Regions from separate parts of the Streptomyces sp. NPDC030222 genome, predicted to be linked through region 2. Evidence: riboswitches for the same ligand, from Rfam matches in the RefSeq annotation. Region 2 holds a riboswitch; the other holds the start of a gene.
The links. Region 2 has a riboswitch for S-adenosylmethionine ahead of thrC (threonine synthase). Riboswitches for the same ligand answer to the same signal wherever they lie in the genome.
Positions count from the first base shown of each region.

Region 1: it holds a riboswitch for S-adenosylmethionine, as region 2 does, so the genes downstream of both, ACZ4Z5_RS12225 (aminotransferase class V-fold PLP-dependent enzyme) here and thrC (threonine synthase) in region 2, are expected to answer to the same signal.

Region 1 is NZ_JBVICA010000006.1:350,392-366,143, reverse strand. It holds gene qcrB (cytochrome bc1 complex cytochrome b subunit) at 1-1,182, shown strand, start outside; gene trpD (anthranilate phosphoribosyltransferase) at 1,413-2,480, shown strand; SAM riboswitch class IV at 2,879-2,996, shown strand; gene ACZ4Z5_RS12225 (aminotransferase class V-fold PLP-dependent enzyme) at 3,186-4,547, shown strand; gene ACZ4Z5_RS12220 (Lrp/AsnC family transcriptional regulator) at 4,612-4,893, opposite strand; gene ACZ4Z5_RS12215 (rhomboid family intramembrane serine protease) at 4,890-5,612, opposite strand; gene ACZ4Z5_RS12210 (hypothetical protein) at 5,735-5,977, shown strand; gene ACZ4Z5_RS12205 (NYN domain-containing protein) at 6,015-7,373, shown strand; gene ACZ4Z5_RS12200 (C40 family peptidase) at 7,644-8,666, shown strand; gene ACZ4Z5_RS12195 (C40 family peptidase) at 8,927-9,967, shown strand; gene ACZ4Z5_RS12190 (hypothetical protein) at 10,132-11,367, shown strand; gene ACZ4Z5_RS12185 (nSTAND1 domain-containing NTPase) at 11,373-15,563, opposite strand; gene ACZ4Z5_RS12180 (CU044_2847 family protein) at 15,568-15,752, opposite strand, start outside.
Region 2 is NZ_JBVICA010000018.1:106,270-122,021, forward strand. It holds gene ACZ4Z5_RS24375 (extracellular solute-binding protein) at 17-1,273, shown strand; gene ACZ4Z5_RS24380 (DUF3263 domain-containing protein) at 1,467-1,685, shown strand; gene otsB (trehalose-phosphatase) at 1,758-2,624, shown strand; gene ACZ4Z5_RS24390 (alpha,alpha-trehalose-phosphate synthase (UDP-forming)) at 2,802-4,199, opposite strand; gene ACZ4Z5_RS24395 (glucosyl-3-phosphoglycerate synthase) at 4,288-5,241, opposite strand; SAM riboswitch class I at 5,358-5,523, shown strand; gene thrC (threonine synthase) at 5,541-6,824, shown strand; gene ACZ4Z5_RS24405 (ubiquitin-like small modifier protein 1) at 6,821-7,099, shown strand; gene ACZ4Z5_RS24410 (cold-shock protein) at 7,527-7,730, shown strand; gene groL (chaperonin GroEL) at 8,053-9,675, shown strand; gene ACZ4Z5_RS24420 (amidase domain-containing protein) at 9,958-11,097, shown strand; gene ACZ4Z5_RS24425 (DUF4360 domain-containing protein) at 11,460-12,107, shown strand; gene ACZ4Z5_RS24430 (hypothetical protein) at 12,184-12,438, opposite strand; gene ACZ4Z5_RS24435 (hypothetical protein) at 12,425-12,652, opposite strand; gene ACZ4Z5_RS24440 (peptidoglycan-binding protein) at 12,682-13,557, opposite strand; gene ACZ4Z5_RS24445 (hypothetical protein) at 13,633-14,280, opposite strand; gene ACZ4Z5_RS24450 (hypothetical protein) at 14,277-15,104, opposite strand; gene ACZ4Z5_RS24455 (hypothetical protein) at 15,097-15,752, opposite strand, start outside.

The sequences.
Region 1 (15,752 bases), on a different contig from region 2:
GGCTTCCTGCTGTTCGTCCTGGGCATGTTCACCGGTTTCACCGGTTACTCGCTCCCGGACGACCTGCTCTCCGGCACCGGTGTCCGCTTCATGGAGGGCGCGATCCTGTCCGTGCCGGTCGTCGGCACGTACATCTCGTTCTTCCTCTTCGGCGGGGAGTTCCCGGGCGGGGACTTCGTGGCCCGGTTCTACTCGATCCACATCCTGCTGCTGCCGGGCATCATGCTCGGTCTGATGGTGGCTCACCTGATCCTGGTCTTCTACCACAAGCACACGCAGTTCGCGGGTCCCGGCCGGACCAACAAGAACGTCGTCGGCATGCCGCTGCTACCCGTGTACATGGCGAAGGCGGGAGGCTTCTTCTTCCTGGTCTTCGGCTTCATCGCCTTCCTGTCGGCGATCGCCACGATCAACCCGATCTGGGCGCTCGGCCCGTACCGCGCGGACCAGGTGTCCACCGGCGCCCAGCCCGACTGGTACATGGGCTTCGCCGAGGGTCTGATCCGAGTGATGCCGGGCTGGGAGATCAACGTCGCGGGCCACACGCTCGTCCTGGGCGTGTTCATCCCGCTGGTGATCTTCCCGCTGATGCTCGGCGTGATCGCGGCCTACCCGTTCATCGAGGCCTGGATCACCGGAGACAAGCGCGAGCACCACATCGCGGACCGGCCGCGCAACGCGCCGACCCGCACGGCGTTCGGCGTCGCGTGGATCACCGCCTACACGATCATGCTGATCGGTGGTGGCAACGACATCTTCGCCACCCACTTCCACATGTCGATCAACGCCATCACCTGGTTCGTCCGGATCTTCTTCTTCGTCGGCCCGGTCATCGCGTTCATCGTCACCAAGCGGATCTGCCTCGGCCTCCAGCGCCGGGACAAGGACTCGGTGCTGCACGGTCGCGAGACCGGCATCATCAAGCGCCTGCCGCACGGTGAGTTCATCGAGGTCCACGAGCCGCTTCCGCAGGGCCGGCTGCACACGCTCACCGCGCACGAGCAGTACCAGCCGCTGGAGCTCGGCCCGACGGTCGACGAGAACGGTGTGGAGCGGAAGCCGACGCGCAAGGAGAAGCTGCGCGCCAAGCTGAGCAAGGGCTATTTCGGTGAGGGCAGCCAGATCCCCAAGCCGACCGCCGAGGAGCACCGCGAGATCACCAGCGGTCACGGCCACCACTGACGGCCGTCATCGCCCGGTACCACGGAGAGGGCCCCGCAGGACACGTTCCTGCGGGGCCCTCTCCCGTGTCCGCCCCGTCCGTGGTCACCTCGGCCCACAATGCGGGCGAGCCCCCGGGGCCCGGACGACGTCGATAGGCTGGACCCGGGCATGAGGTGGGCCGACGCCGGGCGTCGGCACCGCTGTGCTGCCCGCGACCGATCCGCTGAAGACCCAGGAGCGTGGAGCACATGAGCACCGTTCCCAACGCCGGTTCTCCCGCCGGAGGCGCAGCGCAGAACTGGCCCGACGTGCTGACCGCGCTGCTGGCCGGAAGGGACCTGAACGCGGACACCACGGCCTGGGCGATGGACCGCATCATGCGCGGAGAGGCCAGCGACGCGCAGATCGCGGGCTTCGCGGTGGCGCTGCGTGCCAAGGGCGAGACGGTCGAGGAGATCTCCGGCCTCGTCCGCACCATGTACGCGCACGCCAGACTGATCGAGGTCCCCGGCCCCACCGTCGACATCGTCGGCACCGGCGGCGACCGGGCCAAGACGGTCAACGTCTCCACCATGTCGGCGATAGTGGTCGCCGGCACCGGCGCGAAGGTCGTCAAGCACGGCAACCGTGCCTCCTCCAGCGCCTCCGGTTCCTCGGACGTGCTGGAGAAGCTGGGCGTCAACCTGGGCATCAGCCCCCGGCGCGTCGAGGAGGTGGCCGCCGAGGCAGGGATCACCTTCTGCTTCGCGGCCAACTTCCACCCCGCGCTGCGGCACGTGGCCGCGGCACGCAGGGAGCTGGGGATCGCCACCACCTTCAACTTCCTCGGCCCGCTGACCAATCCGGCCAGGGTGCGCGCCCAGGCCACCGGTGTCGCGGACGCCCGGATGGCTCCGATCCTCGCCGGGGTGCTCGCCGAACGGGGCTCCTCCGCACTGGTCTTCCGCGGTGACGACGGACTCGACGAGCTCACCCTGACCGGTACCTCCACGGTGTGGATCGTCCGGGACGGCGGGGTACGGAAGACCTCCTTCGACCCGCGCGACGTCGGCCTCGGCCTGGTGCCGATCGAGGCGCTCAGGGGTGCGGACGCCTCCTACAACGCCGACGTGGCCCGTCGGCTGCTGGACGGTGAGCAGGGTCCGGTCAGGGACGCGGTGCTGCTCAACTCGGCCGCGGCACTGATGGCGCTGGAACCCGCCGACGCCCCGATGACCGAGCAGATCGCCGCGGGCATGGCCAGGGCGGCGCACTCCATCGACTCGGGCGCGGCCAAGGCGACGCTGGAGCGCTGGGTGGCGGCGACCAACGCCTGAATCCCGTAGGGACCCAGTACCGGCCGGATTCCCTTTCCGAACCACGTTCTCCGAACTACGTTCCTGGATTCCGTTCCGGCCGGATTCCGTTCCTGCTGGGATCCGGTCGGGGTGGATTCCGTTTCTGCCGGGATCCGGTCGGGGTCGATCCCGTTCCGTTGGAATCCGGTCAGACAGAACCCGTTCCGCTGACTCCGGTCCCCGTTGGATTCACTGGCGACCGCGTCCCGTCCGGCGGATTCCCGTCCTGGCTGGATTCCGCGCCGGCCGTATCCCGCCCCGTATCCCGCCCCGCGTGCCGCACCGTGCCCGCCGGAGGTCCTCCTGCGGGCACGGCCGTCTCGGGATGTGGACCTCCCGTGCTCACCCGGGTGCGATGTGTGTCAAGATGCTCACCAGGTCATGAGTGACAGCGACTTCGGCCCCGGCCCGCTGTCCGGCAACCCTCCGTCCGTGGCGGGGTGCCCCGGGTGAAGACCAGGCCGTCGGCAGCAAGGCCCGCGGCAAGCGCGGACCCCTTGTGCCCCTGGGGTCCTGGTCCCGAGGGAGCAGCCTCGTGAGCAAGCGAATGCAATAGGGCGTCACGCCCCTCTCCGCGTACCCCTTTCCTTTTCCACCGCGCCGTTCTCCGGGCCCTTCCGTGCCGTCGTGCCTCCGGACGCCCGTCGCCGCGGTGTACTCGCCTGCCTCGTACGGGAGTTCACCATGTCTGTCACCAGTGCCGCCGCCGCTCCGACCGTCTGTCCGCCCCTGCCGGTCCTGGGGAGGGACGTCCGGGTCCCGCTCGTCACCGGGGGCGAGGTCGGCTACGCCGCGCTCGACTACGCCGCCAGCGCCCCCGCCCTCCAGCGGGTGTGGGACGACGTCGCCGCCTACGCCCCGTACTACGGCAGCGTCCACCGCGGCGCCGGATACCTCTCGCAGCTGTCCACCGACCTCTTCGAGAACGGCCGCACGGCCGTCGCCGAGTTCCTCGACTGCCGCCCCGCGGACCAGGTCGTCTTCACCCGCTCCACCACCGACTCGCTGAACCTGCTCGCCGCCGCGCTGCCGCGGGACTGCCGGGTCTTCGTCTTCGAGACCGAGCACCACGCGTCGCTGCTGCCCTGGCGCCGGGACCGGCTCACCGTCCTCGACGCGCCGCGCAGTCCCCGGCAGGCCGTGGAGACGCTGGAGCAGGCCCTCGCCGACCGTGCGTCGCGCGGCCCCGCGCTGGTGTGCGTCACCGGAGCCTCCAACGTCACCGGGGAGCTGTGGCCGGTGCGGGAGCTGACCGCGGTCGCGCACGCGCACGGCGTCCGCGTCGTGCTGGACGCCGCCCAGCTCGCCCCCCACCACCCCGTCTCGGTGCGCGAGCTCGACGTGGACTGGGTCGCGTTCTCCGGCCACAAGCTGTACGCGCCGTTCGGCTCCGGGGTGCTCGCCGGCCGTGCCGACTGGCTCCAGGAGGCCGAGCCGTACCTCGCGGGCGGCGGCGCCTCGCGCACGGTGGCCCGCGGCGCCGGTGGTGACATGGAGGTCGCCTGGCACACCACCGCGGCCCGTCATGAGGCCGGCTCCCCGAACGTCATCGGGGTGCACGCCATCGCCTCCGCCTGCCGGGCCCTGACCGAGGCCGGCTGGGAGTCCCTCGTAGCCCGGGAACAGCACCTGCTCGCGAGGGTCCGCGCGGGCCTGGCCGAGGTGCCGCAGGTCAGGGTGCTGTCCCTGTTCGGTGACGATGCCCCGCGGGTCGGGGTGATCTCGTTCGTGGTGGACGGCTGGAACAGCTCGCACTTCGCCGCCGCACTGTCCGCCGAGTACGGCATCGGTGTGCGCGACGGATTGTTCTGCGCGCATCCGCTGGTCCGTTCACTACTCGGCGGCGACCCGCAGGAGCCGGGCGAGTGCGGTGCGCCGGAGTCCGGGCCGGACGAGAGGCCGCTGAGTGCGGTCCGGGTCAGCTTCGGCGCCGGAACGCCGGACGAGCACGTGGAGCGCTTCGTGGCCGCCGTCGCGGAGCTGGTCCGCGACGGCGCCAAGTGGAACTACCGCACCGAGGACGGCCGCTGCGTCCCGGCGGTCTGACGAGGTCCGAGGCCCGGTGCTGCGATGCCCGGCGGTCCCGGGCCCTCGGCGCTACGGGCCTCGCTCAGCCCTCCAGGCCGATGGCGAACGCCGCCTCCAGGTCGTGCTGGGAGTACGTACGGAACGCCACGTGCGTGTCGGTGACCTCCACGCCGGGGATCTTGCTGATCTTGCCGGGGATGATGTCGGCCAGGTCGTCGTGCTTGGCCACCCGCACCATGGCGATGAGGTCGTAGGTGCCGGTGACGGAGTAGACCTCGCTGACGTTGTCCAGGGCCGCGATCGTCTCGGCGATCTCGGGAATCCGGTCCACGCTGGTCTTGATGAGCACGATCGCGGTGATCACGGCTGGCTTTCTCCCTCTGTGCCCGTGGCTTGGGGCTTCACTCTAGCCCTACCGCGGAAGCGGCCCCAGGCGTAGAGAAAGCCCGCGCAGAATCCCACCAGGTGCGCCAGATAGGCCACGCCGGGTCCGCCGCTCGCCTGCCGGGCCGCCAGCCACTGCAGGACGAGCCAGAACACCAGAACCATCCACGCGGGGAAGCGCAGCGGCAGGAAGAACAGGAACGGATAGAGACTGGTGACGCGGGCCCGGGGAAAGAGATAGAGGAACGCGCCGAGCACTCCGGAGATCGCCCCGGAGGCCCCCACGAGGGTCCGGTCCGACTCGGCGTACACGAAGGCGTACCCGACGAGCGCCAGATAGCCGGAGCAGAGATAGCACAGCGAGAACTGCGCCCGGCCCATCCGTTCCTCGGCCATCGCCCCGAATACATAGAGGAACAACAGGTTGCCGAGCAGATGCAGCCAGCTCCCGTGCACGAACAGGGCGGTCAGCGGGGTGAGCACGGCCCGCGCGGAGCCCTGCACCAGGTCGGCCGGGATCACGCCCCACCGGGCGAAGTGCTCGCTCTGCGCGGACAGCAGCGCGTCGCCCCGTCCGTAGACCGGATTCAGTCCTGATACCGGACCCAGGACGAAGACCAGACAGCAGATTCCGATCACGCCGTAGGTGATCAACGGCCCGCCGCGCAGCAGCGCACTCACTCCCCGCCAACCGATCATGCTCAGAGGATGACCCAAACGGTCCGAACCGGACAGACCGCCTCGCCGTGACATCGTCTGCCCGCCAGGCCATAGGGTGACGGCGGAGAACGACGGAGCACGACGAGGAAGAGGACGCACCCATGACGACCGTTCCCCGGCCCACGGCCGAGACCCGGTGGCGCTGCACGCTCTGCGGCAACCTCACCCGGTTCGATGTGACCCGCACGTCGAAGGTCGTCGAGTACGTCCATCTCGACCTGGCCGGGGAGCCGGCCGTCGAGGAACGCGAGGTGCTCAGTGAGACCATCGAGTCGGTGCGCTGCCGTTGGTGCGACGCGGTGGACCGGATCGAACTAGTGAAGAGGCCAGATGCCGACTCCTGACGGGGAGCGGCGGCCGGAGCAAGTGGGGTGACGGATTGTGGAGCAGTCAAGCGGCGCTGAACCGGCCGGTTCGGCCGACGACGCCGCCGAGGCTCTCGACCGCCCTCTCCCGGAGGGAGTGAGGCGCCGGGTCGTCGCGCTGGTGGCGGACGCGTTCGGCGGACTCACCGTCACCGAGCTGCCCGCCCAGCTGCGGCAGTACGTCCGGTTCACCCCTTCCCGGCGTGCCAAGTTCGCCGGCAACGCCATGGCCGCGGCGCTGGAGACCGATGCGCTCTTCCGGCAGCGCATCGGTGAGCGGATGCGGGAGGGCCAGTCCGAGCTGGCCGGTGCCGTGGAGGCGGGCACGCCGCCCGCCGCCGCCGACCCGCTGGACGTCGCCGCCGTCGCGTACGTGCTGCGTCCGGAGGGCTGGGTGAAGCTGGTCGAGGCGGCCGGCGAGGAGGCCCAGCGCGCGGACGCCGAACGTGCCGACGAGGCCGGTCGGCGTGAACTGGAGCGGCTCCGCGAGGAACTGGCCGAGGTCGGGGAGCGCGCCAAGGCCGAGACGGAACGGTTGCGCACCGATCTGGAGGCGGCCCGCAAGGAGGCCGAGGTGCTCCAGCGGAAGCTGCGCAGCGCGCTCAGCGACGTCAAGCGCGGCGACGCCGCCCTGCGCAAGTCGCAGGCCGACATCGACGGGGTCAGGGCTGAGGCCGCCGCGCAGGTCGCCGCTGCCGAGAGCGAGGCGCGCCGGCTGCGGACCCGGCTCGGTGAGGCCGAGGCGGCGCTGGAGGCGGGCCGCCGGGCGGTGCGCGAAGGCCGGTCCGTCGAGGACATGCGCTTGCGGCTGCTGCTGGACACCGTGCTGGACGCGGCGCAGGGGCTGCGCAGGGAGCTCGCCCTGCCGCCCGCGTCGGTGCATCCGGCGGATACCGTCGACGCGGTGGCGCCGGGCAGCATGACCCCGAAGGACATCGCGGCCAGGGCGCTCTCCGAGACCGATCCGGCGCTGCTCGACCAGCTCCTCGCGCTGCCGCAGGTGCATCTGGTGGTGGACGGCTACAACGTCACCAAGACGGGCTATCCGACGATGCCGCTGGAGAAGCAGCGGTTGCGGCTGCTGGGCGGGCTCGCGATGCTCGCGGCCCAGTCGGGTGCCGAGATCACCTGTGTGTTCGACGGCGCGGAGCTGGCCGCCCCGGTACTGCTCGCCCCGCCGCGGGGCGTCCGGGTGCTGTTCAGCAAGCCGGGGGTCACCGCGGACGAACTGATCCGCCAGCTGGTGCGGGCCGAACCGCCCGGCCGGCCGGTGGTCGTGGTCTCGGCCGACCGTGAGGTCGCCGACGGAGTGGCGAGGGCCGGCGCCCGGCCGGTGGCGTCCGTCCTGCTGCTGAAGCGGCTTTCACGCGCCTAGCGACCGGTCCGGTAACTCCTGGGCGCAATGCCCGTATTTGACCTCAAGTGTGATCTGCGGTGCGTCAAGTCGCCATTACCGCCAGTGGGATCACCGTAAAAAATGGCTATCCGGAACGAGTTTTTTCTCATCAGGATTTGAACTGATCACGAGAGGGTCACTAGGGTCTGGCCTCGTACCTTCACGCGGTCGTTCACTCAGCCGGGGTGACCGTGAAGAAACCGCCGAGTCTGCGTAGTTCGGCGGCTCAGGAAGAAGGAGCTCGCCTTCGTGGCGTCCCACCGTCGACCCAAGCAGCCGAGCCGCGCCCGTGTGACCGTGCTCACAGCGACCGCCGCCGCGGCCGTCGCGCTGACCTCCCAGGCCGCCCAGGCGGAGCCGAAGCCTTCCAAGACCGAGGTCAAGGAGAAGGTCGACAAACTCTACGAAGAGGCGGAAAAGGCCACCGAGCAGTACAACGGGGTCAAAGAGCAGCAGGAGAAGCTCGAGACCGAGATCAGTACGCTCCAGGACAAGGTCGCCCGCGGCCAGGACGACCTCAACACCCTGCGCGACAGCCTCGGTTCTATGGCGAGTGCGCAGTACCGCTCCGGAGGCATCGACCCCTCCGTGCAGCTCTTCCTCTCGGCCGACCCGGACGACTACCTCGACAAGGCGTCCGCGCTCGATCAGATCACCGGCAAGCAGACCGAGTCGCTGCGGAAGATCCAGTCCAAGCAGCGGACCCTCGCGCAGCAGCGCAAGGAAGCCCAGGGCAAGCTGGCCAACCTCGCCGACACCCGCAAGTCGCTCGCGGCGAAGAAGAAGGAGGTCCAGGGCAAGCTCGACGAGGCACAGCGCCTCCTCAACTCCCTGACCGCCAAGGAGCGCGCCTCCCTCGCCGCCGCCGAGACACGTGCCGACCGCACCGAGTCCCGGCCCGACCTCGGCAACGGCGTCCCGGCCTCCCAGCGCGCCTCGGCCGCGCTCTCCGCCGCCAAGACCAAGATCGGCTCGCCGTACGTCTGGGGCGCCACCGGCCCCAACTCCTTCGACTGCTCCGGTCTCACCTCCTGGGCGTACGCACAGGCCGGTGTGAGCATCAGCCGCACCTCGCAGGCGCAGGCCAACAACGGCACCCGCATCAGCCGCGACCAGCTCAAGCCCGGCGACCTGGTCTTCTTCTACGGCGACCTGCACCACGTCGGCCTCTACGCCGGCAACAACCAGACGCTGCACGCCCCCAAGCCGGGCGCCAACGTCCGCTACGAGTCGCTGGACAACATGCCGTTCATGTTCGGCGTCCGCATCTGACGACTGCGGCCGCCCCGCCGACCGACGCCCGCGCCCCCATCCGCATCCGACACCCAGTCGGTGCCGCCCGATCGGGCGAATTGCGGAACACCGCGCCGACCGTACGCCCCGCCGGTGACCTGTGGTCTCCTGCGGGGCGTCAGTCTGTTCGGAGCCAACGGTCGTTGGACGCCGCCCGCCGCACGGCTACTGTCCGGCGTGCAGTTTCCCGGCAGGGCTGCCGGAGACCTTCGGCAGCAGCGGAAGGAGTGCGGCTTCCTGTGGCGTCCCATCGCCGACACGTACATCGCGGCCTCGCCCAAGGCACCCGCGCCACGGTTCTGACCACGGCGGCGGCCGCCGCCGCTACGGCCCTCGGGACCACCCCGGCGGCCGCCGAACCGCACGATCCGGTCCACGCCGGAACCGCCGCGCGGACCAGGCTCGACGGCCTCTTCGAGCAGGCCGAGAAGGCCACAGAACGGTTCAACAAGGCCGACGAGCGCGCCGACCGGCTGCGCGCCCGGGTCCGTGACGCGCAGGACGCCGTGGCCCGCGGACAGGACCGCATCAACACGATGCGGGCCGGTCTCGGCCTCTACGCCGGCGCCCAGTACCGCGCCGGCGGTGTCACCCCGGCCCTCGCGCTGCTGCTCTCCGAGAACCCGGACAGCTATCTCGACAAAGCCTCCGCCCTCGACCGGATCACCGACCGGCACACCGGCGAACTCGACGAACTCCGGCACGCCCGGCGCAGACTGGACCAGCAGCGCGCCGAAGCCGTGCGGATGCTCGCCGAACTGGAACGCAGCCGCGCGGACGTCGCCCGGCACAAGCGGAGCGTCGAGGCCAGACTCGCCGAGGCCCGCCGGCTGCTCAACGCCCTCCCCGACGCCGAGCGAGCGGCCTACGACCGGGCTGCCCGCGCGGGCAGCGACGAGCCGCTGCTCCCGACGGGCGGGTACGGAGCCTCCTCGTCCCGGGCCGCCGCGGCGGTGGCCGCCGCCCAGCGGGCCCTCGGCAGGCCGTACGTCTGGGGCGCCAGCGGCCCCGACTCCTTCGACTGCTCCGGCCTCACCCAGTGGGCGTACCGCCAGGCCGGCGTCGGCCTGCCCCGCACCTCCCAGGCCCAGCGCGGCGCCGGCCGCCACGTCCCACTCTCCGACGCCCGCCCCGGCGACCTGGTCACCTACCGCGACGACGCGAGCCACGTCGCCATGTACGTCGGCAACGGCCAGGTCATCCACGCCCCCTATCCCGGCGCCCCTGTCCGCTACGACCCGGTCCGCATGATGCCGGTCTCGGCGGTCACCCGCGTCTGACCTCTGTCCTGTCCGTTGCGCCCCGCGCGGAGCCGGGGGCCGGTGCGGCGTGAGGTTGCGGGCGGGCCGGGCGTTGCGCGGCGCCGACCGTGGCGGACCGGCCTGCCCCGGAGACGGCGGTCGGGGCCGGTGGCCCGGAACGGGTGCCGCCTTACACTCGCAGGATGGCTGAGCAGGCACGGGAACCGGGGCGACGGGCCGTGGTGCTCGGGCTCGCCGGGGTCGTGCTCGCCGGCTGCGGGGGCGGCGGCGCAGGCGACGGAGACATGGAGCGCGGCATCCGGCGGACCCTGGACCGGCGGGCCGACGCCGTGCTCTCGCGGGACCTCAGGGGCTGTCTGGCGACGATCGAACCGGGTGCGGGCCCGCTTCGGGACGCCGAGCGCACCCGGTTCGCGGACCTAGCGCAGGTGCCGCTGCGCTCCTGGGAGTACCACGTCACCGGGGTGGAGCGGCAGGCTCGTGACCGGGCCGCCGTGCGGGCCGAGCTCCGCTACCGGCTCGCCGGACACGACCGCGCGCCCGTCGCCGTCCCCCGGATGCTGGAGCTGGCGGAGCGCGGAGGACGCTGGTACGTCACCGCCGACCGGACCGCGCCCGGCACCCCGCAGCCGCTGTGGGAGCAGGGACCCGTCACCTCCGTGCGAGGCCGCCGCAGCCTGGTCCTGGGCGTCGGGCAGGACCGGGCGCGGCTGCGGGCGATCGCGGCGGACGCCGACCGCGCGGTCCCGGCCGTGACGGCAGCCTGGCCGGACAGGTGGGCGGGGAACGTCGTCGTGCTGGTGCCCGGCTCGCTCGACGCGATGGGCGCGCTGCTCGGATCACCGTCGGCGGGCTACCGCGGGATCGCGGCCGTGACCACCGGCGAGACCGGGGGCCGCGACACCGCGCCCGCGGACCGGATCATCGTCAACCCCGAGGCCTACGGTGTGCTCTCCGACTTCGGCCGGAGCACCGTCCTCACCCACGAGGCCACCCATGTCGCCACCCGCGCCCACACCTCGGCGGCCACCCCGATGTGGCTGTCGGAGGGCTTCGCCGACTGGGCCGCGTACCGGGGCAGCGGCCGGACCGCCGGCCGCATCGCCCCCGAACTGCGGCAGGCCGTCCGGCGCGGTGAACTCCCCGCGGCCCTCCCCACCGACGCGGAGTTCCGCTTCTCGGGCGACGCCGACGCCCTGGCCCGCGCCTACGAGGGCGGCTGGCTGGCCTGCGTCCTCATCGCCGAGCGGTGGGGCGAGGACCGGCTCGTCGCCTTCTACCGCGCCGTGGGCGCGGCGCGGCGCCGCCCCGGCGCCGTCGAGAAGGCCCAGCGCAAGGTCCTGGGCACCGACCCGGACGTCTTCACCGCGGCCTGGCGGGACTTCGTCCGCGAGCGCCTGGGCCGCGGCGGCGGGTGAGGGCATCAGTGCGACGGGCACACCCGGTCGGCTGAACGCCCCGGGAGGTACACCGTCCATTCGTCCCGGGTCAGATCGCGGGCGACGGCCCGGCAGATCTTCTCGATGGCCGCGGCGGGCCGGGGGAGGACGGCGTCCCACAACCGCACGGTGGTGTCGGTGCCTGAGCTGGCGAGGGTGCGCCCGTCAGGGCTGAACGCCACGGCGAGCACGGTGTCGTCGTGACCGCTCAACGTCGAGATCGGCTTGCGCGCGGCCACGTCCCACAGCCGCACGGTGGTGTCCCTGCCGGCGCTGGCGAGGGTGTGTCCGTCAGGGCTGAACGCGACCGCGTTCACTTCACCCGTGTGCTGGGACAGCGTGGCCCGGCTGTCGGCGGTGGCCACGTCCCAGAGGCGCACCGTGTAGTCCGCGCCGCCGGTGGCGAGGATGCGTCCGTCGGGGCTGAAGGCCACCGCGTACACCTCGTCGGTGTGGCCGGTGAGCGTGTCCCGGGCCTCGCCAGTGGACACGTCCCACAGCCGGACGGTCCTGTCGGCGCTGCCGGTGGCGATGGTCCGTCCGTCGGGGCTGAAGGCCACCATGTACACCCCACCGGTGTGGCCGGTGAGCGTGTCCCGGGCCTTGCCGGTGGCCGCATCCCACAGTCGGACGGTCCTGTCGGCGCCGCCGGTGGCGATGGTCCGTCCGTCGGGGCTGAACGCCACCGCGTACACCTCGTCCGTGTGGCCGACCAGTGTGGCCCGGGCTTCGACCACCTCGTCGGTGTGGCCGGTCGGTGTGCCCGGGGCTTCCACGGCGGCCACGTCCCACAGCTTCACCGTGGTGTCGGCGCTTGCACTGGCGAGCGTGCGTCCGTCCGGGCTGAAGACCACCTGGCTCACCCACTTGTCCTGGCGGGACCGTTCGAACAGGGCCTTGTGGGTGGCCGCGTCCCAGATCCGTACGGTTCTGTCGCCGCCGCCGGTGGCGAGGGTGCGCCCGTCGGGGCTGAACGCCACCGACCACACGTATCCGGAGTGTCCGGCCAGGGTGGCACGGGCCGTGGCGGAGGCCATGTCCCACAGCCGTACGGTCCGGTCGGCGCTGCCGGAGGCGAGGGTGCGTCCGTCGGGGCTGAACGCCACGGACAGCACGAATGCGGTGTGGCCGGGCAGTACGGCCCGGGACCTGCGGGTGGTCACGTCCCACAGGTCCACGGTTTCGTCATCGCTGCCGCTGGCGAGCGTCCGTCCGTCGGGACTGAACGCCACCGAGGCGACACGCTCGCCGTGGCCGGTGAGCGTGGCCAGGGCCTTGCGGGTGGTCACGCTCCACAGTCGGACGGTCTTGTCGTCACTGCCGGTGGCGAGCGTCCGTCCGTCGGGGCTGAACGCCACCGCGTCCACCTCACCGGTGTGGCCGGTGAGCGTGGCCAGGCCCTTGCGGTCGGTCACGTCCCACAGCCGTACGGTCCTGTCCTCACCGCTGCTGGCGAGGGTGCGCCCGTCGGGGCTGAACGACACCGACCACACCGGCGCAGTGTGGCCGGTGAGTGCCGCCAGGGCCTTGCGGGTGGTCACGTCCCACAGCCGTACGGTCCTGCCGGAGCCGGAGGCGAGGGTGCGTCCGTCGGGGCTGAACGCCACCGCGCCCACCTCACCGGTGTGGCCGGTGAGGGTGGCCAGGGGCTTCCGGCCGGCCATGTCCCACAGGCGTACGGTCCTGTCCTCACCGCTGCTGGCGAGGGTCCGCCCGTCGGGGCTGATGGCCACCGAGTACACGTAGCCGGTGTGGCCGGTCAGTGTGCCGCGGACCGTGCCGGTGGCCGCATCCGACAGCCGTACGGTCTTGTCGGCGCTGCCGGTGGCGATGGTCCGTCCGTCGGGGCTGAACGCCACCGCGTTCACCCACCCGGTGTGGCCGGGCAGCCGTCGGCGCAGCGGCAGGGCCGCGGCGTTCTGCAGGCTCGCGACGGCGTCCGACGTGGGGCTCACACGGTAGGACTGGACGGCCAGCAACGAGGCCAGGTCGGGGTCCGTGCCGAGGAGCGAGCCGGAGCGGGAGGCGAGCTGCTGGGACAGGGTCGCGTCCCGCTGGGCCTCGGCCCCCTTCCACTGCCACACCGCCCCTGCCGCGGCCACGAGGACGAGGACGAGAACGGCTGCCAGGACCGCGTTCAGGCGTCTGCTGTGCCGGACGGTCCTCTGCTGGTGGTCCTTGCTGGCCTTGAGGAAGGCGGCGATGTCACCCGGCAGGGAACGCTGCCGTGACCACTCGAGGCCTTCCGCGAGGGCGGTTCCCCCGAGCAGGTCGCCGGGGTCGCCGCCCTCGGCCCAGCGGGCGCGTCGTTCGCGTGCGTGGTCGAGCCATTCCTGGAAGCGGTGGTCCTGGCCGACCCACTCGTACAGCGTTCCCCAGTCGCGGATGAGCGCCTCGTGGATCAGTTCGGCCACCGGCTGCCGGGGTGGGCCGCCCGGGTGTTCCGGGTCGCGGGGGGTGTGGGTGGTGATGATGCGGTGGCGGGTGAGGGTGGCGAGGACGTCGCCGACGGCCCGGTCGCCGCCCTCCGCGGGGCCGGCCGCCAGGTCGCGCAGTTCCTGTAGCGGAACCTGTTCGCGGATGGCCGGGATGCGGTGGCCCGGGTCGGTGGGCCGGACCAGGGAGGTCAGGATCCGCTGCGCGATCGGCCGCTGCTCGGGGGACAGCTCGTCGAGGGCGGTGTCGCACCAGTTGGTGAGACTGCCGGTGACTCCGCCGATGCGCCGGTACGCCTCGTGGGTGAGGTAGCCGCCGGAGCGTCTCTGCCACAGCTGGCTGAGCGTCAGCTCCAGAAGGGGCAGCACGGTGACGGGTGCCTGGCGGGTCCTGCCTCCTTCGGGGGTGGTGGCCAGGAGGTCGGCGACGATCTGCTCCGGCAGCCCGGGCTGGAAGCGGGCCCCCACGTCCTGGGCGGGCAGCATGATGATGTCGTGCAGGTCGTCCTCGCTCAGGCTCGCCGGCACATTGAGGAGTCCCGGCATCGCCGCCTCCAGCAGTTTCGGCGCCAGGGCGGCCAGCTGGGGGTAGAAGTCGTCGCGCATGATCAGGACCACGCCGAGCCGGGAGCACGTGTCGAGCGCCGTGGTGAGCTGGTCCGTGAGGGTCGGTCGACGGTCCGGCGGCCGGACGGCGTCGGTCTGGGCGAGGAGTTCCTCGAACTGGTCGATGATCAGCAGGAGGCGCCGGCGGGCGGGTCCTGCCGCGAGTCTGCGGGTGACGGCCGCCGCGATCCCGTCGCCGGCGGCTCCGGGCAGCCCCGCGCGTTCGAGTTCGGCCAGCAGGTCCTGCCGCGGCCGGGCGAGTACGGTCAGCCAGGTGTCGCTTCCGGGGAGCTCGCCCGCGGCCAGCGCCGGCAGGACTCCGGCCTGGATGACGGAGGACTTCCCCGAGCCGGAGGGCCCGAGCAGCAGCGTCAGCCGCCGTTGCTGCGCCAGGTTGGCCACCACTTGCCGTACCGCGTCCTTCCGGCCTTCGAACCACCGGGTGTGTTCCGCGGTGAACGGCTCCAGTCCCCTGTACGGGCACACGTCCCGCTCGGCCAGTTCGGGCAGGATGCTCCGCAGCACCTGCGTCGGGGTGACATAGGCGATGCCCTGTCCCCTCTCGTGTGCGTCGGGAGCGGTGATCTCGGTGAGCATGCCGATGACCAGCCCGGTCGCCTCGTCGAGGACCGGCCCGCCGCTGAACCCGGTGGTCAGGTCGTTGGCGGCGGTCAGCTGCAGGTGGGTGCCCCGCTCCTCGGTGGCCGGCAGCAGGTCGCCGGCCACGCCGAAGCCGAAGTGCCCGCCCGGTGGGGCCTGGGCCGGGAACCCGAACGAGCGCACCTGGTGGCCCCGGCAGCCTTCCGCGGAGCCCAGCGGCAGCACCGTCGTGCCCTCCGGAGTGCTGCTCAGCCGGACGACGGCCACGTCCTCGTCCTCGGGGGCGCGCCACGACTCCTCCAGGACCGTTCCCTCGGTCCGGGGAGCACCTGCCGCATGGGGGAAGACCAGCCGCACCGTTACGCCCGGACCACCCCCGGCAGCCTGCACGACGTGCGCGCATGTGACCAGGACGCCGTCGGCGACCAGGAATCCCGCGCCGGCCGCCTCGCCGGCCGGCCCGAGGACCTGGGCCACGGCCGAGAGCAGTCCTCCTGCGCGGTCACTGTCCGGGGGAGTTCCGTCGGCGTCCATCGGATCAGCCCGAGTCCGGGCCCGATCCGGCCGGTGCGGAACCGTCCTGCTTCCACGTCACCGTGACCTTCAGATGGCAGTCGGCCGCTGTCCTGGTGATGACCGCTCCGGCCTCGACGGCGAGGTCGACGCCGAACTCGACCGTGATCGCGTCGGGGTTCGCCCTGCGCAACTGGTCCAGTGCGGCGC
Region 2 (15,752 bases):
GGCTGTGCATCGGCGCATGGTGGTTCTGACCGCGGCGATGAGCGCGCTGGGGATGGCGGCGACGTTGTCGGGCTGCGGGGGCGAGAGCGGCACGGGGGACGTCACCCTCAGGCTCGTCGCCGCCGACTACGACCTGAACGGCGGGGACTCCACGAAGGAGTACTGGAGCGACCTCGTCGCCGCGTTCGAGACGAAGAACCCCGGCATCGAGGTCGAGGTGGACGTCCGCTCCTGGGACACCGTCGACGCCGACGTGGCGAAGATGGTCGCGGACGGACAGGCCCCCGACATCGCGCAGATCGGCGCGTACTCCGACTACGCCGCCGAGGACAGGCTCTACAGCGCCGACAGCCTGCTTTCGGTCACCGTGCAGAGCAACATGATGAGGCCGCTGGCCGAGGCAGGCGAGCTCCGCCGTATGCAGTACGGCATGCCGTTCGCCGCGAGCACGCGACTGCTCTTCTACAACAAGGACCTCTTCAAGAAGGCCGGTGTCCCGAAGCCACCGGAGACCTGGAACCAGCTCCAGGCTGCCGCGAAGAAGCTCAAGGCCGAGGGTGTGAAGTACCCGTACGCGCTCCCGCTCGGCAGCGAGGAGGCCCAGGCCGAGACGATGATGTGGATGCTCTCCGGCGGTGGCGGCTACACCAACACCAGCAACGCCTACATGATCGACTCGCCGTCGAACATCGACACCTTCAAGTGGCTGAAGGACGAGCTCGTCGACAAGGAGCTGACCGGACCCGTCGCCCCGGGCAAGCTCAACCGCATCAAGGCCTTCGAGGAGTTCGCGAACGGTGAGGTCGGCATGCTCAACGGGCACCCCTCGTTGATGCAGCAGGCCGTCAAGAAGGGCGTCGACGTCGGGATGGTGCCGCTGCCCGGCCGCGAGGGCCAGTCCAAGGTGACCATGGGCGTCGCCGACTGGATCATGGGCTTCAAGCAGAACGGCCACCGCAAGGAGATCGGCCTGTTCCTCGACTTCGTCTTCCACGACGAGAACGTCATCGCGTTCGCCGACAAGAACGACCTGCTGCCGCCCACCATGACCGCCTCCCAGGAGATGGCGAGCGAGCCCCGGCACAAGGACCTCCGCGCCTTCCTGGAGGCCCTGCCGGCGGCCGAGATCTACCCGGTCGGCAAGACGTCCTGGCCGCAGGTCAGCGAGACCGTCAAGAAGGAGATCGGCAAGGCCGTGGAGCCGGGGGCGAGCCCGGCGACCGTCCTCGGCGACATAGCCCGCAAGGCGGAGGAGGCCGAGTCCGCCGAGTGACCCGGGCGGTGTCGGCCCCGGGGGATAGGTTGCCCGTATGACTGACCACTCCGGGGCCGGCGAAGGGCCGTCCGAGCAGGAGCGGCTGCCCGAGCGGGAGCGGTCGCCCGAGGAGGGCCGGTCGCCTGAGAAGGGCCGGCCCCCCGAGGAGGAGCGCTCGCCCGAGCAGGCCCGGCCCCCCGCGCCGGACCGGCTGCCCGAGCACGCGCTCGCCGTGCTCGCCATGGAGCGCCGGTCCTGGTCCGGTGCCGGAGCCAAGGAGCGGGCCGTCCGGGAGACCCTGGGGATGTCCCCCACGCGGTACTACCAACTGCTGAACGCGCTGCTCGACGATCCGCGCGCACTGGCCCACGACCCCGTGACGGTCAACCGCCTGCGGAGGGTCCGGGAGGCGCGAAGGGCCCGGCGCTGACCTCCTGAAGGTTCTCCGCCCCGTTCGGCGGAGCACCTGAGCACGGCGGGGTCGCGCCGGTAGGGTCGAGGCATGGGCAGCACAGCGCACGTGCCGAATTCACTGCCGACGCCCCGCACCGCCGCCGGGCGGGACGGGCTCGCCGCCATCCTGGACCGCGCCGGCCGGACCGTCGTGGGACTGGACTTCGACGGGACGCTCGCGGAGATCGTGCCCGACCCCGAACAGGCCCGCGCCCACGCCGGCGCCGTGCCCGCGCTGCGGGCACTCGCCCCGCACGTCCAGTCGGTCGCCGTGATCACCGGCCGGCCGGCCGGCGTCGCCGTGCGGTACGGGGGATTCGCGGGAGTGCCGGAGCTGGAACACCTCGTCGTGCTCGGCCACTACGGCGCCGAGCGCTGGGACGCCGTCAGCGGCGCCGTGCACGCCCCCGCCCCCTTCCCCGGCGTGGCCGCCGCCCGCGCCGAGCTGCCGGGCGTCCTGGAACAGCACGGGGCCTGGCCCGGCACCTGGATCGAGGAGAAGGGCCGCGCCGTCGCCGTCCACACCCGGCGCGCAGCCGAGCCCCAGGCCGCGTTCGAGGCGCTGCGCGGACCGCTGGCCGAGCTGGCGGTGAAGCACGGACTGGTGCTCGAACCGGGCCGCATGGTGCTGGAACTGCGCCCGCCGGGCATGGACAAGGGCGTGGCACTGGAGGAGTACGTCCGCGAGACCGGCGCCGAGGCGGTCCTCTACGCCGGCGACGACCTGGGCGACCTCGCCGCGTACGCCGCCGTGGACAAGCTCCGCTCGGACGGACTCGCCGGTCTGCTGGTCTGCTCGGGCACCAACGAGGTCCCCGAACTGGCCGAGCGCGCGGACCTGGTGCTGCCGGGTCCGGCAGCGGTGGCCGCCTTTCTGTCGGACCTGGGCAAGACCCTCGCGTCCCGGCCGGCCTGACCGGACCCGGCATCCGCCTCGGCCGGCTCCGGGGGCTGCCGTCCCTCCCTGTGGGGCCGCTGCGCCCCGCCGCGGTCCCGGGCCGGCCTGCCCGACGCGCGGGCACGCGAGCCCGACGGTCTCGTGGTTCGCCGGCCGGTGCGGCCACGACCACCCGGGGCTGCCCCCGGGGAACTATCAGCCGGTGCCCCGCCTGAGCGCGTCCAGTTGGTCCAGGAACCACTTCTGCGGCGGCAGCGCGGTCGCCGCCGCGGCGAGGCGCTTGGTGCGTTCCGCGCGTTCGGCGTCCGTCATCGTCAGCGCCTCGTGGAGGGCGTCCGCGGTCCGGGAGACGTCGTACGGGTTGACCGTGATCGCGTCCTCGCCGAGGTCCTCGTGCGCGCCCGCCTCGCGGGACAGGACCAGCGCGCAGCCGTTGTCGGAGACCACGGGGATCTCCTTCGCGACGAGGTTCATGCCGTCGCGGATCGGGTTGACCAGGGCGACGTCCGCCATGCGGTACGCGGCGAGGGAGCGCGCGAAGTCGTCCTTGATGTGCAGGACGACGGGCGTCCAGGCGGTCGTGCCGAACTCGGTGTTGATCTCGGCGGCCAGCCGGTACACCTCACTGGTGTAGTCGCGGTAGACCGCGAGGTCCTGGCGGGAAGGGTAGGCGAGGGCCACGTGCGTGACCCGTTCGTGCCACTCGGGGCGCCGCAGGAGTTCGCGGTAGGCGAGCAGGCCGCGGACGATGTTCTTGGACAGCTCGGTGCGGTCGACGCGGACGACGACCTTGCGGCCCGGCCCGGTCTGCTCGCGCAGTTCGGCGAGGCGGTGCTCGACGTCGGCCTCGCGGGAGCGCCGCCGCAGGAAGTCGCCGTCGGCGCCCAGGCCGTGCACCCCGATCCGGGTGCCGGCGGGGATGCCGGGCCCGAGGACGGTGTGGCAGCAGTCGGTGAACGCGTCCGCCCAGCGCCGGGTGAGGAACGCGGCCCGGTCCGCGCCGAGGATGCCGCCGAGGAGCTGGGCGGCGATGTCGTCGGGCAGCAGCCGGAAGTACTCGGGCGGCGCCCAGGGCGTGTGCGAGAAGTGGCCGATCGTCACGTCGGGCCGACGCTCCCGGAGCATCCGGGGCGCCAGCGACAGGTGGTAGTCCTGGACGAGGACCGTGGCGCCGGGTGCCGCCTCCTCGGCGAGGGCTTCGGCGAAGGCGCGGTTGTAGGCCTCGTACGACGCCCACCGGCGGCGGAAGCCGGCGTCGAAGACCGGCTCCACGGGCGTCTGGTAGAGCATGTGGTGGACGAACCACAGCACCGAGTTCGCGATGCCGTTGTACGCGTCGGAGAACACGTCCGCGTCGATGTCCAGCATCCGTACGCCGGGCTCGCCGGCCCCGCGCCGTACGGCCTCCTGGTCGGCGTCGGACAGGGCGGCGCACACCCACACCGAGTCCGCGTCGGAGCCGATCGCGGAGAGGCCGGACACCAGCCCGCCTCCCCCGCGCCGGGCGTCCAGCGAGCCGTCGTCGCGAAGTGCGTACGAGACCGGACCGCGGTTCGATGCGACAAGTACCTGAGCGGAACGCTTGGCGGCCATGGTCACGAACCTAGCCAGAGACGGAAACGCTCAAACGTACGGGCGACAACCGGGCGAAAACGCATCGGTGCGCCCCCGTGTCGTCCCGCTAGGCGGCCCGGCTGGCCGCATACTCCGCGATCTCCGCCATGGGCGGGCGCTCCTCCGTGTCCACGGGGCCGGTCCGCGGGACGAAGCCCTCGGCCGAACGTTCGAACTGGGTGAGCACGGGCCGCACCAGGTGGGCCCGGGAGAGCCGCAGCTGGGCGGTGCGGTAGATGGCGGCGGCCATCCGGCCCAGCGCCTGGTCGTCCTGGTGGCGGTGGAGCCGTACCCCGACGTCGACCTGGGCGAGCGCGTCCAGGCCGGCCGTGTGCAGCGCGTCCACGAGGAGTCCCAGTTCCACGCCGTAGCCGACGGGGAACGGAAGCCGTTCGAGCAGGGTGCGGCGGGCCGCGTACTCGCCGCCGAGCGGCTGCACGAAACCGGCCAGGAGCGGCCAGTGCAGATTCAGCAGGGGCCGCGCCACGAGTTCGGTGACCCGGCCGCCCTGGGCGGCGACGCCGCTGCCGACGAGGTCGTCGAGCGGCCGGTCGTACATCGCCTTGACGAACTGCACGTCCGGGTCGGTGAGCAGCGGGCCGACGATCCCCGAGACGAAGCGGGCCGAGAAGTCCCGCAGGTCGGCGTCGATGAAGCAGACGATGTCACCGCCGGTCACCAGCAGCGACCGCCACAGCACCTCGCCCTTGCCGGGGACGGCGGGTATGCGGGGGAGGATCGCGTCCCGGGGCACCACCCGGGCGCCCGCCGCCTCGGCGACCTCGGCGGTGCGGTCGGTCGAGCCGGAGTCGATCACGACGAGTTCGTCGACGAACGGCACCCGCTCCATCAGTTCGTGGCGGATCACGGTGACGATGTCGCCGACCGTGGCCTCCTCGTCGAGCGCCGGCAGCACCACACTGACGGTGGTGTTCCGCTTCGCCGCGAGCAGTCGGTCCAGCGGGCGGTCGGCCGCCGACCAGGAACGGCGGGCCAGCCAGCGCTCCACCTCTTCCAGCACGTGGTCTCCATCTCGCGGTTCGGACGGCCGTCTCAAGCCGCCGGGGGTTCGGTTACAGTCTTGAACAACGGCGACGGCCACCGCACTCCGGGGTCGTCCCGCCGACAATCGAATACCGCTCATCCAGAGGGGCAGAGGGACACGGCCCGTTGAAGCCCCGGCAACCCTCCAGCCGCCACGCGGCGGCAGCTGCCACGAAGCTGCCGCGGATCCATGCGAGGCCCGGCTAGGGAAGGTGCCAATTCCGTCTCGTGGCGAGATGCGCCGCGGGGAAGATGAGGAGAAAGGGCCTCGCCATCATGGCTGCGCAGACTGTTGCCACCACCACCCGTCCTGTGGACCTCGGACCCGCTGCGGCGCTGTCGTGCCGTGAGTGCGGCGAGCGTTTCGCCCTCGGTCCGATTTTCGCCTGCGAGCTGTGTTTCGGCCCCCTGGAGGTGGCCTACGACCTTCCGCTCGGCGACCCCGAGTCCCTCCGCAAGCGGATCGAGGCCGGTCCCGCCAGCATCTGGCGGTACGCGCCGCTGCTGCCCGTCCCCGCCGACGTCGCCGAGAAGCCGAACCTGAACCCCGGCTTCACCAAGCTGGTCAAGGCCGACAACCTCGCCCGTGAGCTGGGCGTGACCGGTGGACTGTACGTCAAGGACGACTCCGGGAACCCGACGCACTCCTTCAAGGACCGTGTGGTCGCGATCGCCGTCGAGGCCGCCCGCGCCTTCGGCTTCACCACGCTCTCCTGCTCCTCCACCGGCAACCTCGCCGGCGCGGTGGGCGCCGCGGCCGCCCGGGCCGGCTTCAGGTCCTGCGTGTTCATCCCGCACGACCTGGAGCAGGGCAAGGTCGTGATGGCCGCGGTCTACGGCGGCGAGCTCGTCGGCATCGAGGGCAACTACGACGACGTGAACCGCTTCTGCTCGGAGCTGATCGGCGACCCGGCCGGCGAGGGTTGGGGCTTCGTCAACGTGAACCTCCGCCCCTACTACGGAGAGGGCTCCAAGACCCTCGCGTACGAGATCTGCGAGCAGCTCGGCTGGCGGCTGCCCGACCAGATCGTCATCCCGGTCGCGTCCGGCTCCCAGCTGACGAAGATCGACAAGGGTCTCCAGGAGCTGATCAAGCTGGGCCTGGTGGAGGACCGGCCGTACCGGATCTTCGGCGCGCAGGCCGAGGGCTGCTCCCCGGTGTCGGTGGCCTTCAAGGCCGGCCATGACGTGGTGCGGCCGCAGAAGCCGGACACCATCGCCAAGTCCCTGGCCATCGGCAACCCGGCGGACGGCCCCTACGTGCTGGACATCGCCCGCCGTACCGGCGGCGCCGTCGAGGACGTCACCGACGGGCAGATCGTGGACGCGATCAAGCTGCTGGCCCGTACCGAGGGCATCTTCACCGAGACGGCGGGTGGCGTGACCCTGGGGGTGACCCGGAAGCTGATCGAGGCGGGGGTCCTCGACCCGTCGCTCACCACGGTCGTCGTCAACACCGGTGACGGCCTGAAGACGCTGGACGCGGTGGAACCGACCACCGGTATGTCCGCCGTCATCCGCCCCAACCTGGACTCCTTCCGAGAGGCTGGCCTCGTATGAGCGTCACTGTCCGCATCCCCACCATCCTGCGCACCTACACCGGCGGCCGGGCCGAGGTCCCGGCCGAGGGGGCGACTCTCTCCGAGGTCATCGAGTCCCTGGAGAAGGATCATCAGGGAATTGCCGCGCGCGTCCTGGACGACCAGGGGAAACTGCGCCGCTTCGTGAACGTCTACGTCAATGACGACGACGTGCGTTTCGAACAGGGACTGGAGACCGCGACGCCCGACGGCGCCAACGTGTCGATCATTCCGGCGGTGGCCGGCGGCTGCTGAGCCACCGTCCGGTGCCGTCCCGATGACTGCGCAGAGTCATCGGAATTGCCCCCTCCGCGAGAGAAGCGGAGGGGGCAATTCTGTAGGGTTGGCCGCGATAGAGTGAGGGAAGCCGGGTTCTCCGGCCATAAGAAGGCGCTCAAGAAGACGCCCAAGATGCCGCCTTGATGGCGAGGCGAATTGCCGGTTGGGCCCCGTTTTGCCCGGCCCGAGTTGCCCCGGAACATCCAGAAATTCACGGAATTCTCCCTTCCGTCGCACGCAGATTTCTCGTCCGATTGACCTGTTGCAGACGGCAGTTGGACAGATACATTCAGGCGCGGTCGACGCTGTTCCGGCAGCACGCCCCCTCGTGTCCGGGGGGGAGGTCTGACCCGGGTCCGCGAAGTGCGGTCCTGTGCAAGGGCCAGTAATAGGGGAGTTAGGCATGGCTCAGGGCACCGTCAAGTGGTTCAACGCGGAGAAGGGGTACGGCTTCATCGCGGTCGACGGTGGTGCGGATGTTTTCGTCCACTACAGCGCGATCCAGATGGACGGGTACCGCACCCTTGAAGAGGGCCAGCGGGTCGAATTCGAGATCTCGCAGGGTCAGAAGGGGCCGCAGGCGGACATGGTCCGCGTAGCCGGCTGAGAAGCGCCGACTGACTGCAGCAACGTGTCGGAGGGCCCGTACCCACAGTGGGTGCGGGCCCTTCGGCGTACGGTCGCGTCCGAGGGGCCCGGGTTGCGAGAGCCGCTTGCACTCTCCTAGTGCGAGTGCTAATCATTGGCGTTAGCACTCTGCAGGTGAGAGTGACAGACGAAGGACCGGGTCGGTGAGGCCCGCGGTCGTGTGGGGCAAGGAACCGCACGGCATGCAGGCCGTCCGTCGCGGGCGCCAGCGCGGTCCGGAGCAATCCTCCCCCGTCGCCACGGCACGGGGAGACATCCCAAGTCCGGGAGGACCACTTCACATGGCCAAGATCATCGCGTTCGACGAGGAGGCACGGCGCGGTCTCGAGCGCGGGATGAACCAGCTCGCCGACGCCGTCAAGGTCACCCTTGGCCCCAAGGGCCGCAACGTCGTCCTCGAGAAGAAGTGGGGCGCCCCCACGATCACCAACGATGGTGTGTCCATCGCCAAGGAGATCGAGCTCGAGGACCCGTACGAGAAGATCGGCGCCGAGCTGGTCAAGGAAGTCGCGAAGAAGACGGACGACGTCGCCGGTGACGGCACGACGACCGCGACCGTCCTGGCCCAGGCCCTGGTCCGCGAGGGCCTGCGCAACGTGGCCGCCGGCGCCAACCCGATGGCTCTGAAGCGCGGTATCGAGAAGGCCGTCGAGGCCGTCTCCGCCGCCCTGCTCGAGCAGGCCAAGGACGTGGAGACCAAGGAGCAGATCGCCTCCACCGCCTCCATCTCCGCCGCCGACACCCAGATCGGCGAGCTCATCGCCGAGGCCATGGACAAGGTCGGCAAGGAAGGCGTCATCACCGTCGAGGAGTCCAACACCTTCGGTCTGGAGCTGGAGCTCACCGAGGGCATGCGCTTCGACAAGGGCTACATCTCGGCGTACTTCGCGACCGACATGGAGCGCATGGAGGCCGTCCTCGAGGACCCCTACATCCTCATCGTCAACTCCAAGGTCAGCAACGTGAAGGACCTCCTTCCGCTGCTGGAGAAGGTCATGCAGTCCGGCAAGCCGCTGCTGATCATCGCCGAGGACGTCGAGGGCGAGGCCCTGTCGACCCTGGTCGTCAACAAGATCCGCGGCACCTTCAAGTCCGTCGCCGTCAAGGCCCCGGGCTTCGGCGACCGCCGCAAGGCCATGCTCGGCGACATCGCCATCCTCACCGGTGGCACGGTCATCTCCGAGGAGGTCGGCCTCAAGCTGGAGAACGCCGGCCTGGACCTGCTGGGCCGCGCCCGCAAGGTCGTCATCACCAAGGACGAGACCACCATCGTCGACGGTGCCGGTGACAGCGAGCAGGTCGCGGGCCGTGTGAACCAGATCCGCGCCGAGATCGAGAACTCCGACTCGGACTACGACCGCGAGAAGCTCCAGGAGCGCCTCGCGAAGCTGGCCGGCGGCGTGGCCGTCATCAAGGCCGGCGCCGCCACCGAGGTGGAGCTCAAGGAGCGCAAGCACCGCATCGAGGACGCCGTCCGCAACGCGAAGGCCGCCGTCGAGGAGGGCATCGTCGCCGGTGGTGGCGTGGCCCTGCTCCAGGCCTCCCAGGTCTTCGAGAAGCTGGAGCTCGACGGCGACGAGGCCACCGGTGCCAACGCCGTGAAGCTGGCCCTGGAGGCCCCGCTCAAGCAGATCGCCGTCAACGGTGGTCTCGAGGGCGGCGTCGTCGTGGAGAAGGTCCGCAACCTGGCCGTCGGCCACGGCCTGAACGCCGCGACCGGCGAGTACGTCGACATGATCGCCGAGGGCATCATCGACCCGGCCAAGGTCACCCGCTCCGCGCTGCAGAACGCCGCGTCGATCGCCGCGCTGTTCCTCACCACCGAGGCCGTCATCGCCGACAAGCCGGAGAAGGCCGCCGCGCCTGCCGGTGGCGGCATGCCGGGCGGTGACATGGACTTCTGATCCGGCCCATCCGGATCGGACACCGTCCATCACACCGAGGGCGGCACTCCGCAAGGGGTGCCGCCCTCGGGCGTTTCCGTGTGCCGACCGCAGAGGCGCGCGAAATCGGCTGCCTCGCAGGGGGTTTGGGATCCCGGAGTCCGAACGCGGAGGTATTGACTCCGGGGTCAATTCACAAACTCGTCACGACTCCCCCATAAAACCCGAGTTCATGCGAGGATTCCCTCCCCCCGGTCCGTCCGGGACCGGGTGACAAGGGGATGCATAGTGAAGCAAAAGACCTTGAGAGTCACCGTCGGGGCGGCGGCGGCCGTCGCCCTGTCCGCGGTGCTCCTGCCGATCGCGGCCGGTGACGCGACGGGCAACATAGCGGGGGAAGCAGCCGAGAAGTCCACGGTGGACGCCACGACGAGGGATTCCTTCGGACGTCTCGCCCAGGCGGTCCTGACACAGCGCACGGCGGCCGTCGTCGAGACCGGGCAGGCGCGCAAGGCTCCGCTGCGCGAGAGGAAGATGGGCCTCTCGTCCAGGGTCTCCCGCGCCGAGGACTCCGGTCTGTCGGAGCTCCAGGCCCGCAAGTCGCGGCTCTCCGCCCTGGGTGAGGCGTACACCAAGTCCGACACCCAGACCGCCGTGGACCGGGTCAAGGTCAACGGCCGGCACATCACCGTCCAGCTCACCGAGACCACGACGCTCACGTACAAGAGGATCCGTGGCGACGAGCCCACGACGACCGGCTTCACCGCCCACCACGAGGTGAACTTCCTGAGGTCGGCGAAGGGCTCGTGGGAGCTGACGAACATCAAGTCCAAGGACGACGGCCCGGGGGCCATCAACCAGCCCAACCCGAAGCCGCCGGTGAAGATGACCGCGGGCAGCCACCCCAGCGCTCAGCGCGCCTCCACCTCGTGGCCCGCCCCGCGGAACAGCAAGACCCAGGGAACCTCCGGTTACGACTACCGGGCCATGGCCGCCTACGCGGAGAAGTACTGGCGGAACTACAACCCGGCCTACCGCAAGTTCAACGACCAGGGCGGCGACTGCACCAACTTCGTCAGCCAGGCGCTGAAGGCGGGCGGCTGGAAGCACGACACAGGCCGCTTCGACGACTACACCAACTGGTGGTACGACACGTCCCTCGGACAGACGAACTCGTGGGTCGGGGCCGACGACTGGTCGTGGTTCACGCTGTACTCCAAGCGGGCGACCAACCTGGACAACGTCTACCAGCTGGGCATCGGCGACGTCCTGCAGATGGACTTCGACAAGGACGGGTCGAAGGACCACACCATGATGACCACGTACCGGAGCAGGTACGGCGTTCCGTACCTCACGTACCACTCGACCAACACGTACCGGAAGTCGGTCGCGAGCATCATCGCGTCCTACCCGAACGCCGCGTACTACGCCTACCGTACCTGACGGTACGCCACGGCGGTCCGCCCGGCCCCTGATGGGCCGGGCGGACCGCCGTCGTGCGTACGGGCCCGGCCGCGGCGCCGGCCCGGCGCCGCCGTCACGGAATGGCCGGAGATCGCCCTATCGAGCCGGCCGTGCGCGTCCATACCATTCGATCGCTCCCGGCGGCCGGAAGCCGGAGAAATGGTTGACGCGTACACGACATTGTCCGGATCGATCCACCGTTCGACCGCTCCACCGATCCGACGATCCACCGGTCCGCGGTGGTCGACGGATCCCTCCCACGCCTTCGGTCTGTGACGGCCCCCGCGTTCGCGGGCGGCCGCACCCCCCATCCCCAACCCATGTGCACGGATTGGAGAACCATGGCTGGTGGACTGTTCCTGAGCGGCGCCGTCGCCGCTCTCGTCGGCTCCCTAGTTCCCGCGAGCGTCCCCACGGCGATCACCGACCCGCCCCCGGACAAGATCGTGATCGAGATCGCCACGGTCAACGGCTCCGGCTGTCCCGCCGGCACGGCGGCGGTGGCCGTGTCGCCCGACAACACGGCGTTCACCGTGACCTACAGCAACTACCTCGCCCAGGTGGGCGGCAACTCCGACCCCACCGCGTTCCGCAAGAACTGCCAGCTCAACCTCGTGGTGCACGTGCCGCAGGGCTTCACCTACGCGATCGCCGCCGCGGACTACCGCGGTTTCGCCTCCCTCCAGCCCGGCGCGAGCGCCACGCAGAAGGCCTCGTACTACTTCCAGGGCTCGCCGAACAACGCCGTCCGCACCCACACGTACCGCGGTGCCTACAACGACAGCTGGCAGGCGACGGACACCACCGACTGGGCGCAGCTCGTCTGGGCCCCCTGCGGTGTGAAGCGGAACTTCAACATCAACACCGAGCTGCGGGTCAACGCCGGTACCTCGAACCCGTCCAAGGTCAGCTTCATGGCGATGGACTCCACCGACGGCGACATCAACACCGTCTACCACATGGCGTGGAAGGAGTGCCCGAAGAAGTAGCCGGGAACTCGGCCCGGAACGACAGCAGAGCCCCGCTCTCCGGAACGGAGGGCGGGGCTCTGTGAGTTCGGTGCCGTCAGTGGGACACGGCCTGCCAGAGGGCCATGGCCAGGGCGGCGCAGGAGGTGAGCGCGGCCAGGGACGGGAGCGGCCAGCGGGCGCGCTCCAGTGCGTCGAGCCGTTCCTCGTGCTCGCCGAGCGTCTTGTCCGTCTGGTCGGCGCGCTGGAGGAGCAGGGCCAGGTCGCCCCGGGTCGTGGCGAAGCCGACGTCGACGGACCGGCGGAGCCGTTCCAGTTCGACGGCCACCCCCGTGCCCTCAGCCGTCGCCATGGGCCGTCTCCCCCCTGCGGAGCCAGGACGGCAGGACGCGCTCCACGGCCGGTACGGACATCAGGCGGCTGACCGCCCCGGCCACCGCGACCAGCGCGGCGAACGCCGGCAGGTCGGCGACGGCGGGCTCGTCGGCGAGCAGGGGCAGCGCGGCGAGCAGGGCGAACAGGACCTGCACGGTGGTGCGCAGCGCTCTGCGCGTGGGTTCGTTCATGGTGGTGCCTTCCGCGTTGCGGTGGGTGCTCAGGTGGCGCGGGGAACGCGCAGCCGGTCCCAGCTGACGCGTCCCGGAATGCCGTCCGCGTCCGCGCCGGAGTAGCCGAGCTTGCGCTGCCATGCGGCGTACGAGGCCCGGTCGGCCTCGGTCCACTCCGGGCCGGGGCCGACCGTGTACCGGCCGCAGCCCTCGGCGACCAGACGCCTGCCGACCGCCGTGATCAGCGGGCTGCGACGGCCCGGGACGAAGAACGCGGCCCCGGGGAACGGCTCGTACGACGGCTGCGGGGGCTGCGGCGGCTGGGCGGGACCGGCCGGGCCGCCGCGCAGCCGGGCGGCGACGCGGCCGCGCATTCCGGCCATCGAGAACGACGGGTCGATCTTGCGGCGGGTCCACTCCTTGTGGGCGACGACGCTCTCCGACGGCCAGCCGTGGGCACGGCATATCGCGGCCGAGAGCCGCTCGACGGCGTCGAGCTGGGCGGCCGGATACGGGTCGCGGCCGTTGCCGAGGTTCTCGATCTCGAAGCCGTAGAAGCGGGCGTTGCCGTCGACGGCGTCGGGGCCGGGGCGGGTGGGCACGGCGGCGTTGCGGCGGACGGCGTCCAAGAGGGCCGCGGAGCCGTCGCCGGCGTGGTTGGTACGGCCGAACCCGACGAGATGGACGGTGCCGTCCTTGGCTATGAGCCCGATGCAGAGCGGGCCGGGCAGGTCGGACATGCCGGTCCGGCAGAGCGAGAGGCTGTCGGTGCCGGCGGTGTGGTGCAGCATCACCCCGTGCACCGGGCCCCAGGGTCCCTTGTGGTTGCGGTTGTGGTTCTTCCAGTTCGTGTGCTCGCGGACGCGGACGCCCTCGGCGCGCAGGGCGCGCAGGAAGGCGTCGGCGGACAGGGGTGCGGCCATGGGATTCCTCCTCGGCGGCGGTTCGGTGGTTCGGTGGTTCGGCTGGGCGGTCGGCCGTGACCCGGACCGCCGGCGTCAGGGGATGGGGTCGACCCGGATGTAACGGGTGTCGAAGTAGGCCGTGTTGCCGCTCGCGCCGGACCGGTACGCGGCCGTGGCCGTGTGCACCGTTCCGGCCACCAGACCGGTGACCATGAACTGCGTCGCGACCGAGGTGCGGTTGGTCGTCGTCACCACGGCGGCGCGGTCGTCGCTCGCGGCGAGGATCAGCGTGCCGCTCGCGTTGCGGACGTTCGCCGAGATGTACGCCGCCGCGGCCGTGGACGAACGGGTGTAACTGCCCAGCGAGATGAGGGCCTGGCCCGAGGCGGGCGCGGTGAAGGTCGCGGACAGGGCCCCGCCGGAGGAGTTGTTCAGGCCTTCGCCGTAGGTGAGGGACACGGTGTCGCCGTCGTCCACGTTCACCTTGAACACCGGCACGGGCGCCACCGGCACCCAGGCGGAGCCGGTGTAGTACATCATCCGGCCCGGGTTGCCGATCCAGGCGAGCATTCCGGCGACGGGCGCGGTGATCTTGGCGTCGCGGGCCGCCGCGTCGGCGAAGCGCAGGACGGTCCGGCCGTCGACGGCGTCCGCGATGCCCTTCAGGTGCGCGGGCAGGTCGGCGGGGTCGGACGGCTGGGGGTAGGGCAGTCCGCTCAGGGGCGTGTACTGGATGGTCATGCGAGCTCGTCCTCCTTGGATGCGGTCGGTTCGGCGGGGCCGGCGTCGACGGGAATGGTGGCGCCGGGCTCCGGCGGGGCCGGGGGACCGGCCGGAACGGGCGGCGGACCCGGCTCGACCGTGACGGTGGTCAGCAGGGTCTCGGGGTCGGGCGCCGGCAGTCCGCCCCGTACGCCGAGGAAGCCGGCGAGCGTCTCGGCGACCGACTCGGCCACGCTCTCCGCGAGCAGATCGAGCTGCTCCCGCCCGAGGGTCACGGGCACGGGGGCCTGCGGAGCCGGTTCCTGGGGTGCGGGCTCGGCGGGTGCGGGTGTAACGGTCTCCGTGGATGCCGGCGGCGGGGTCCCGGCGGTTGCGGTTCCTGCGGTACCGCTCTCCGCGGCCGGATCCGCTGTGGGTACAGCCGTGGCGGGCTCGCCCTCGCCGCCCGGGCTTTCGGAAGCCGGAGGGGCCGCGCCGGATTCGGCCGTGGCGTCCGCGGTGGCGTCGGGCGTGGCAGCCTTCGCGGTGTCGCTTGTGGTGGCGTTGGCCATGGGGGCGGTTGCGCCGTCGGCGGTGCCGGGCGTGGCTTCCTCCGGGGTGGCGTTGGCCGTGGCGTCGGCTGTGCCGCCGACGGTGGCGTCGGGCGTGCCGTCGGCGGTGCCGTCAGTCGAGTCGGCCGTCATGTCGGCCGTCGTGTCGGCGGACCCGGGCTCCGCCGGGATGCCGAAGCCGAAGGCGAACGGCTTGGGGGCCGGGGACGCGGCCGGGGCCCCGGTTTCCTCCTCCGGTGCGCCGGGGTCCGCGTCCGGTGGTGGCGCGGCCGCGGCCATGGTGTCAGACATGCGTGTCCTCCTTCACTTCGCGCCAGGTGGAGTTGGCCTCTGACAGCGCCGCCAGCGTCGGGTGGGCGGTGGCGACCGACGCGTAGTCGGCGAACAGGCCCGGCGGGGCGGGCACCACGGGGGCGTCCGGGGTGAGGCCGGTGTCGGCGGGGACACCGTTGGGGCTGGTGCCGCGCAGGCTGAGGGTCTGCTGCACGCCCCCGTCGGGTGACGCGGCGGTGCTGATGCCGACCACCCAGGCGAGCGTGTCGAGGACGGCCCCGCTGGAGTCCTGGACCCGTACCACGTCGCCGAGCTGCACCCGCGGGTCGTACAGCACCTGTACGTCGGCCAGCACCGGCACCGGGTACTCGCCCGCCGCGCGCATCGCGTCCGCGAGCTGCTGTGCGGCGCGGGTGTCCTGCACCCAGTCGCTGGCCTCGCCGTAGAACTCCTGGCGGCCGTAGAAGCGTTCGCTCACGCTGCCCGGCTGGTAGGAGACCGCCTGCCGTTCCTCCGGGTCGCGGTCCGCCTTCAGCGTCACGATGCGTATCGACGGCTTGCCGTCCTTGGTGATCGTGTAAAGCCTCTGCGCTGTGCGGTTGGTGAGCCGCAGGACGATCCGTCCGTCCTCGCGGCGGACCATCGCCTCGACCGCGCCCTTCACGG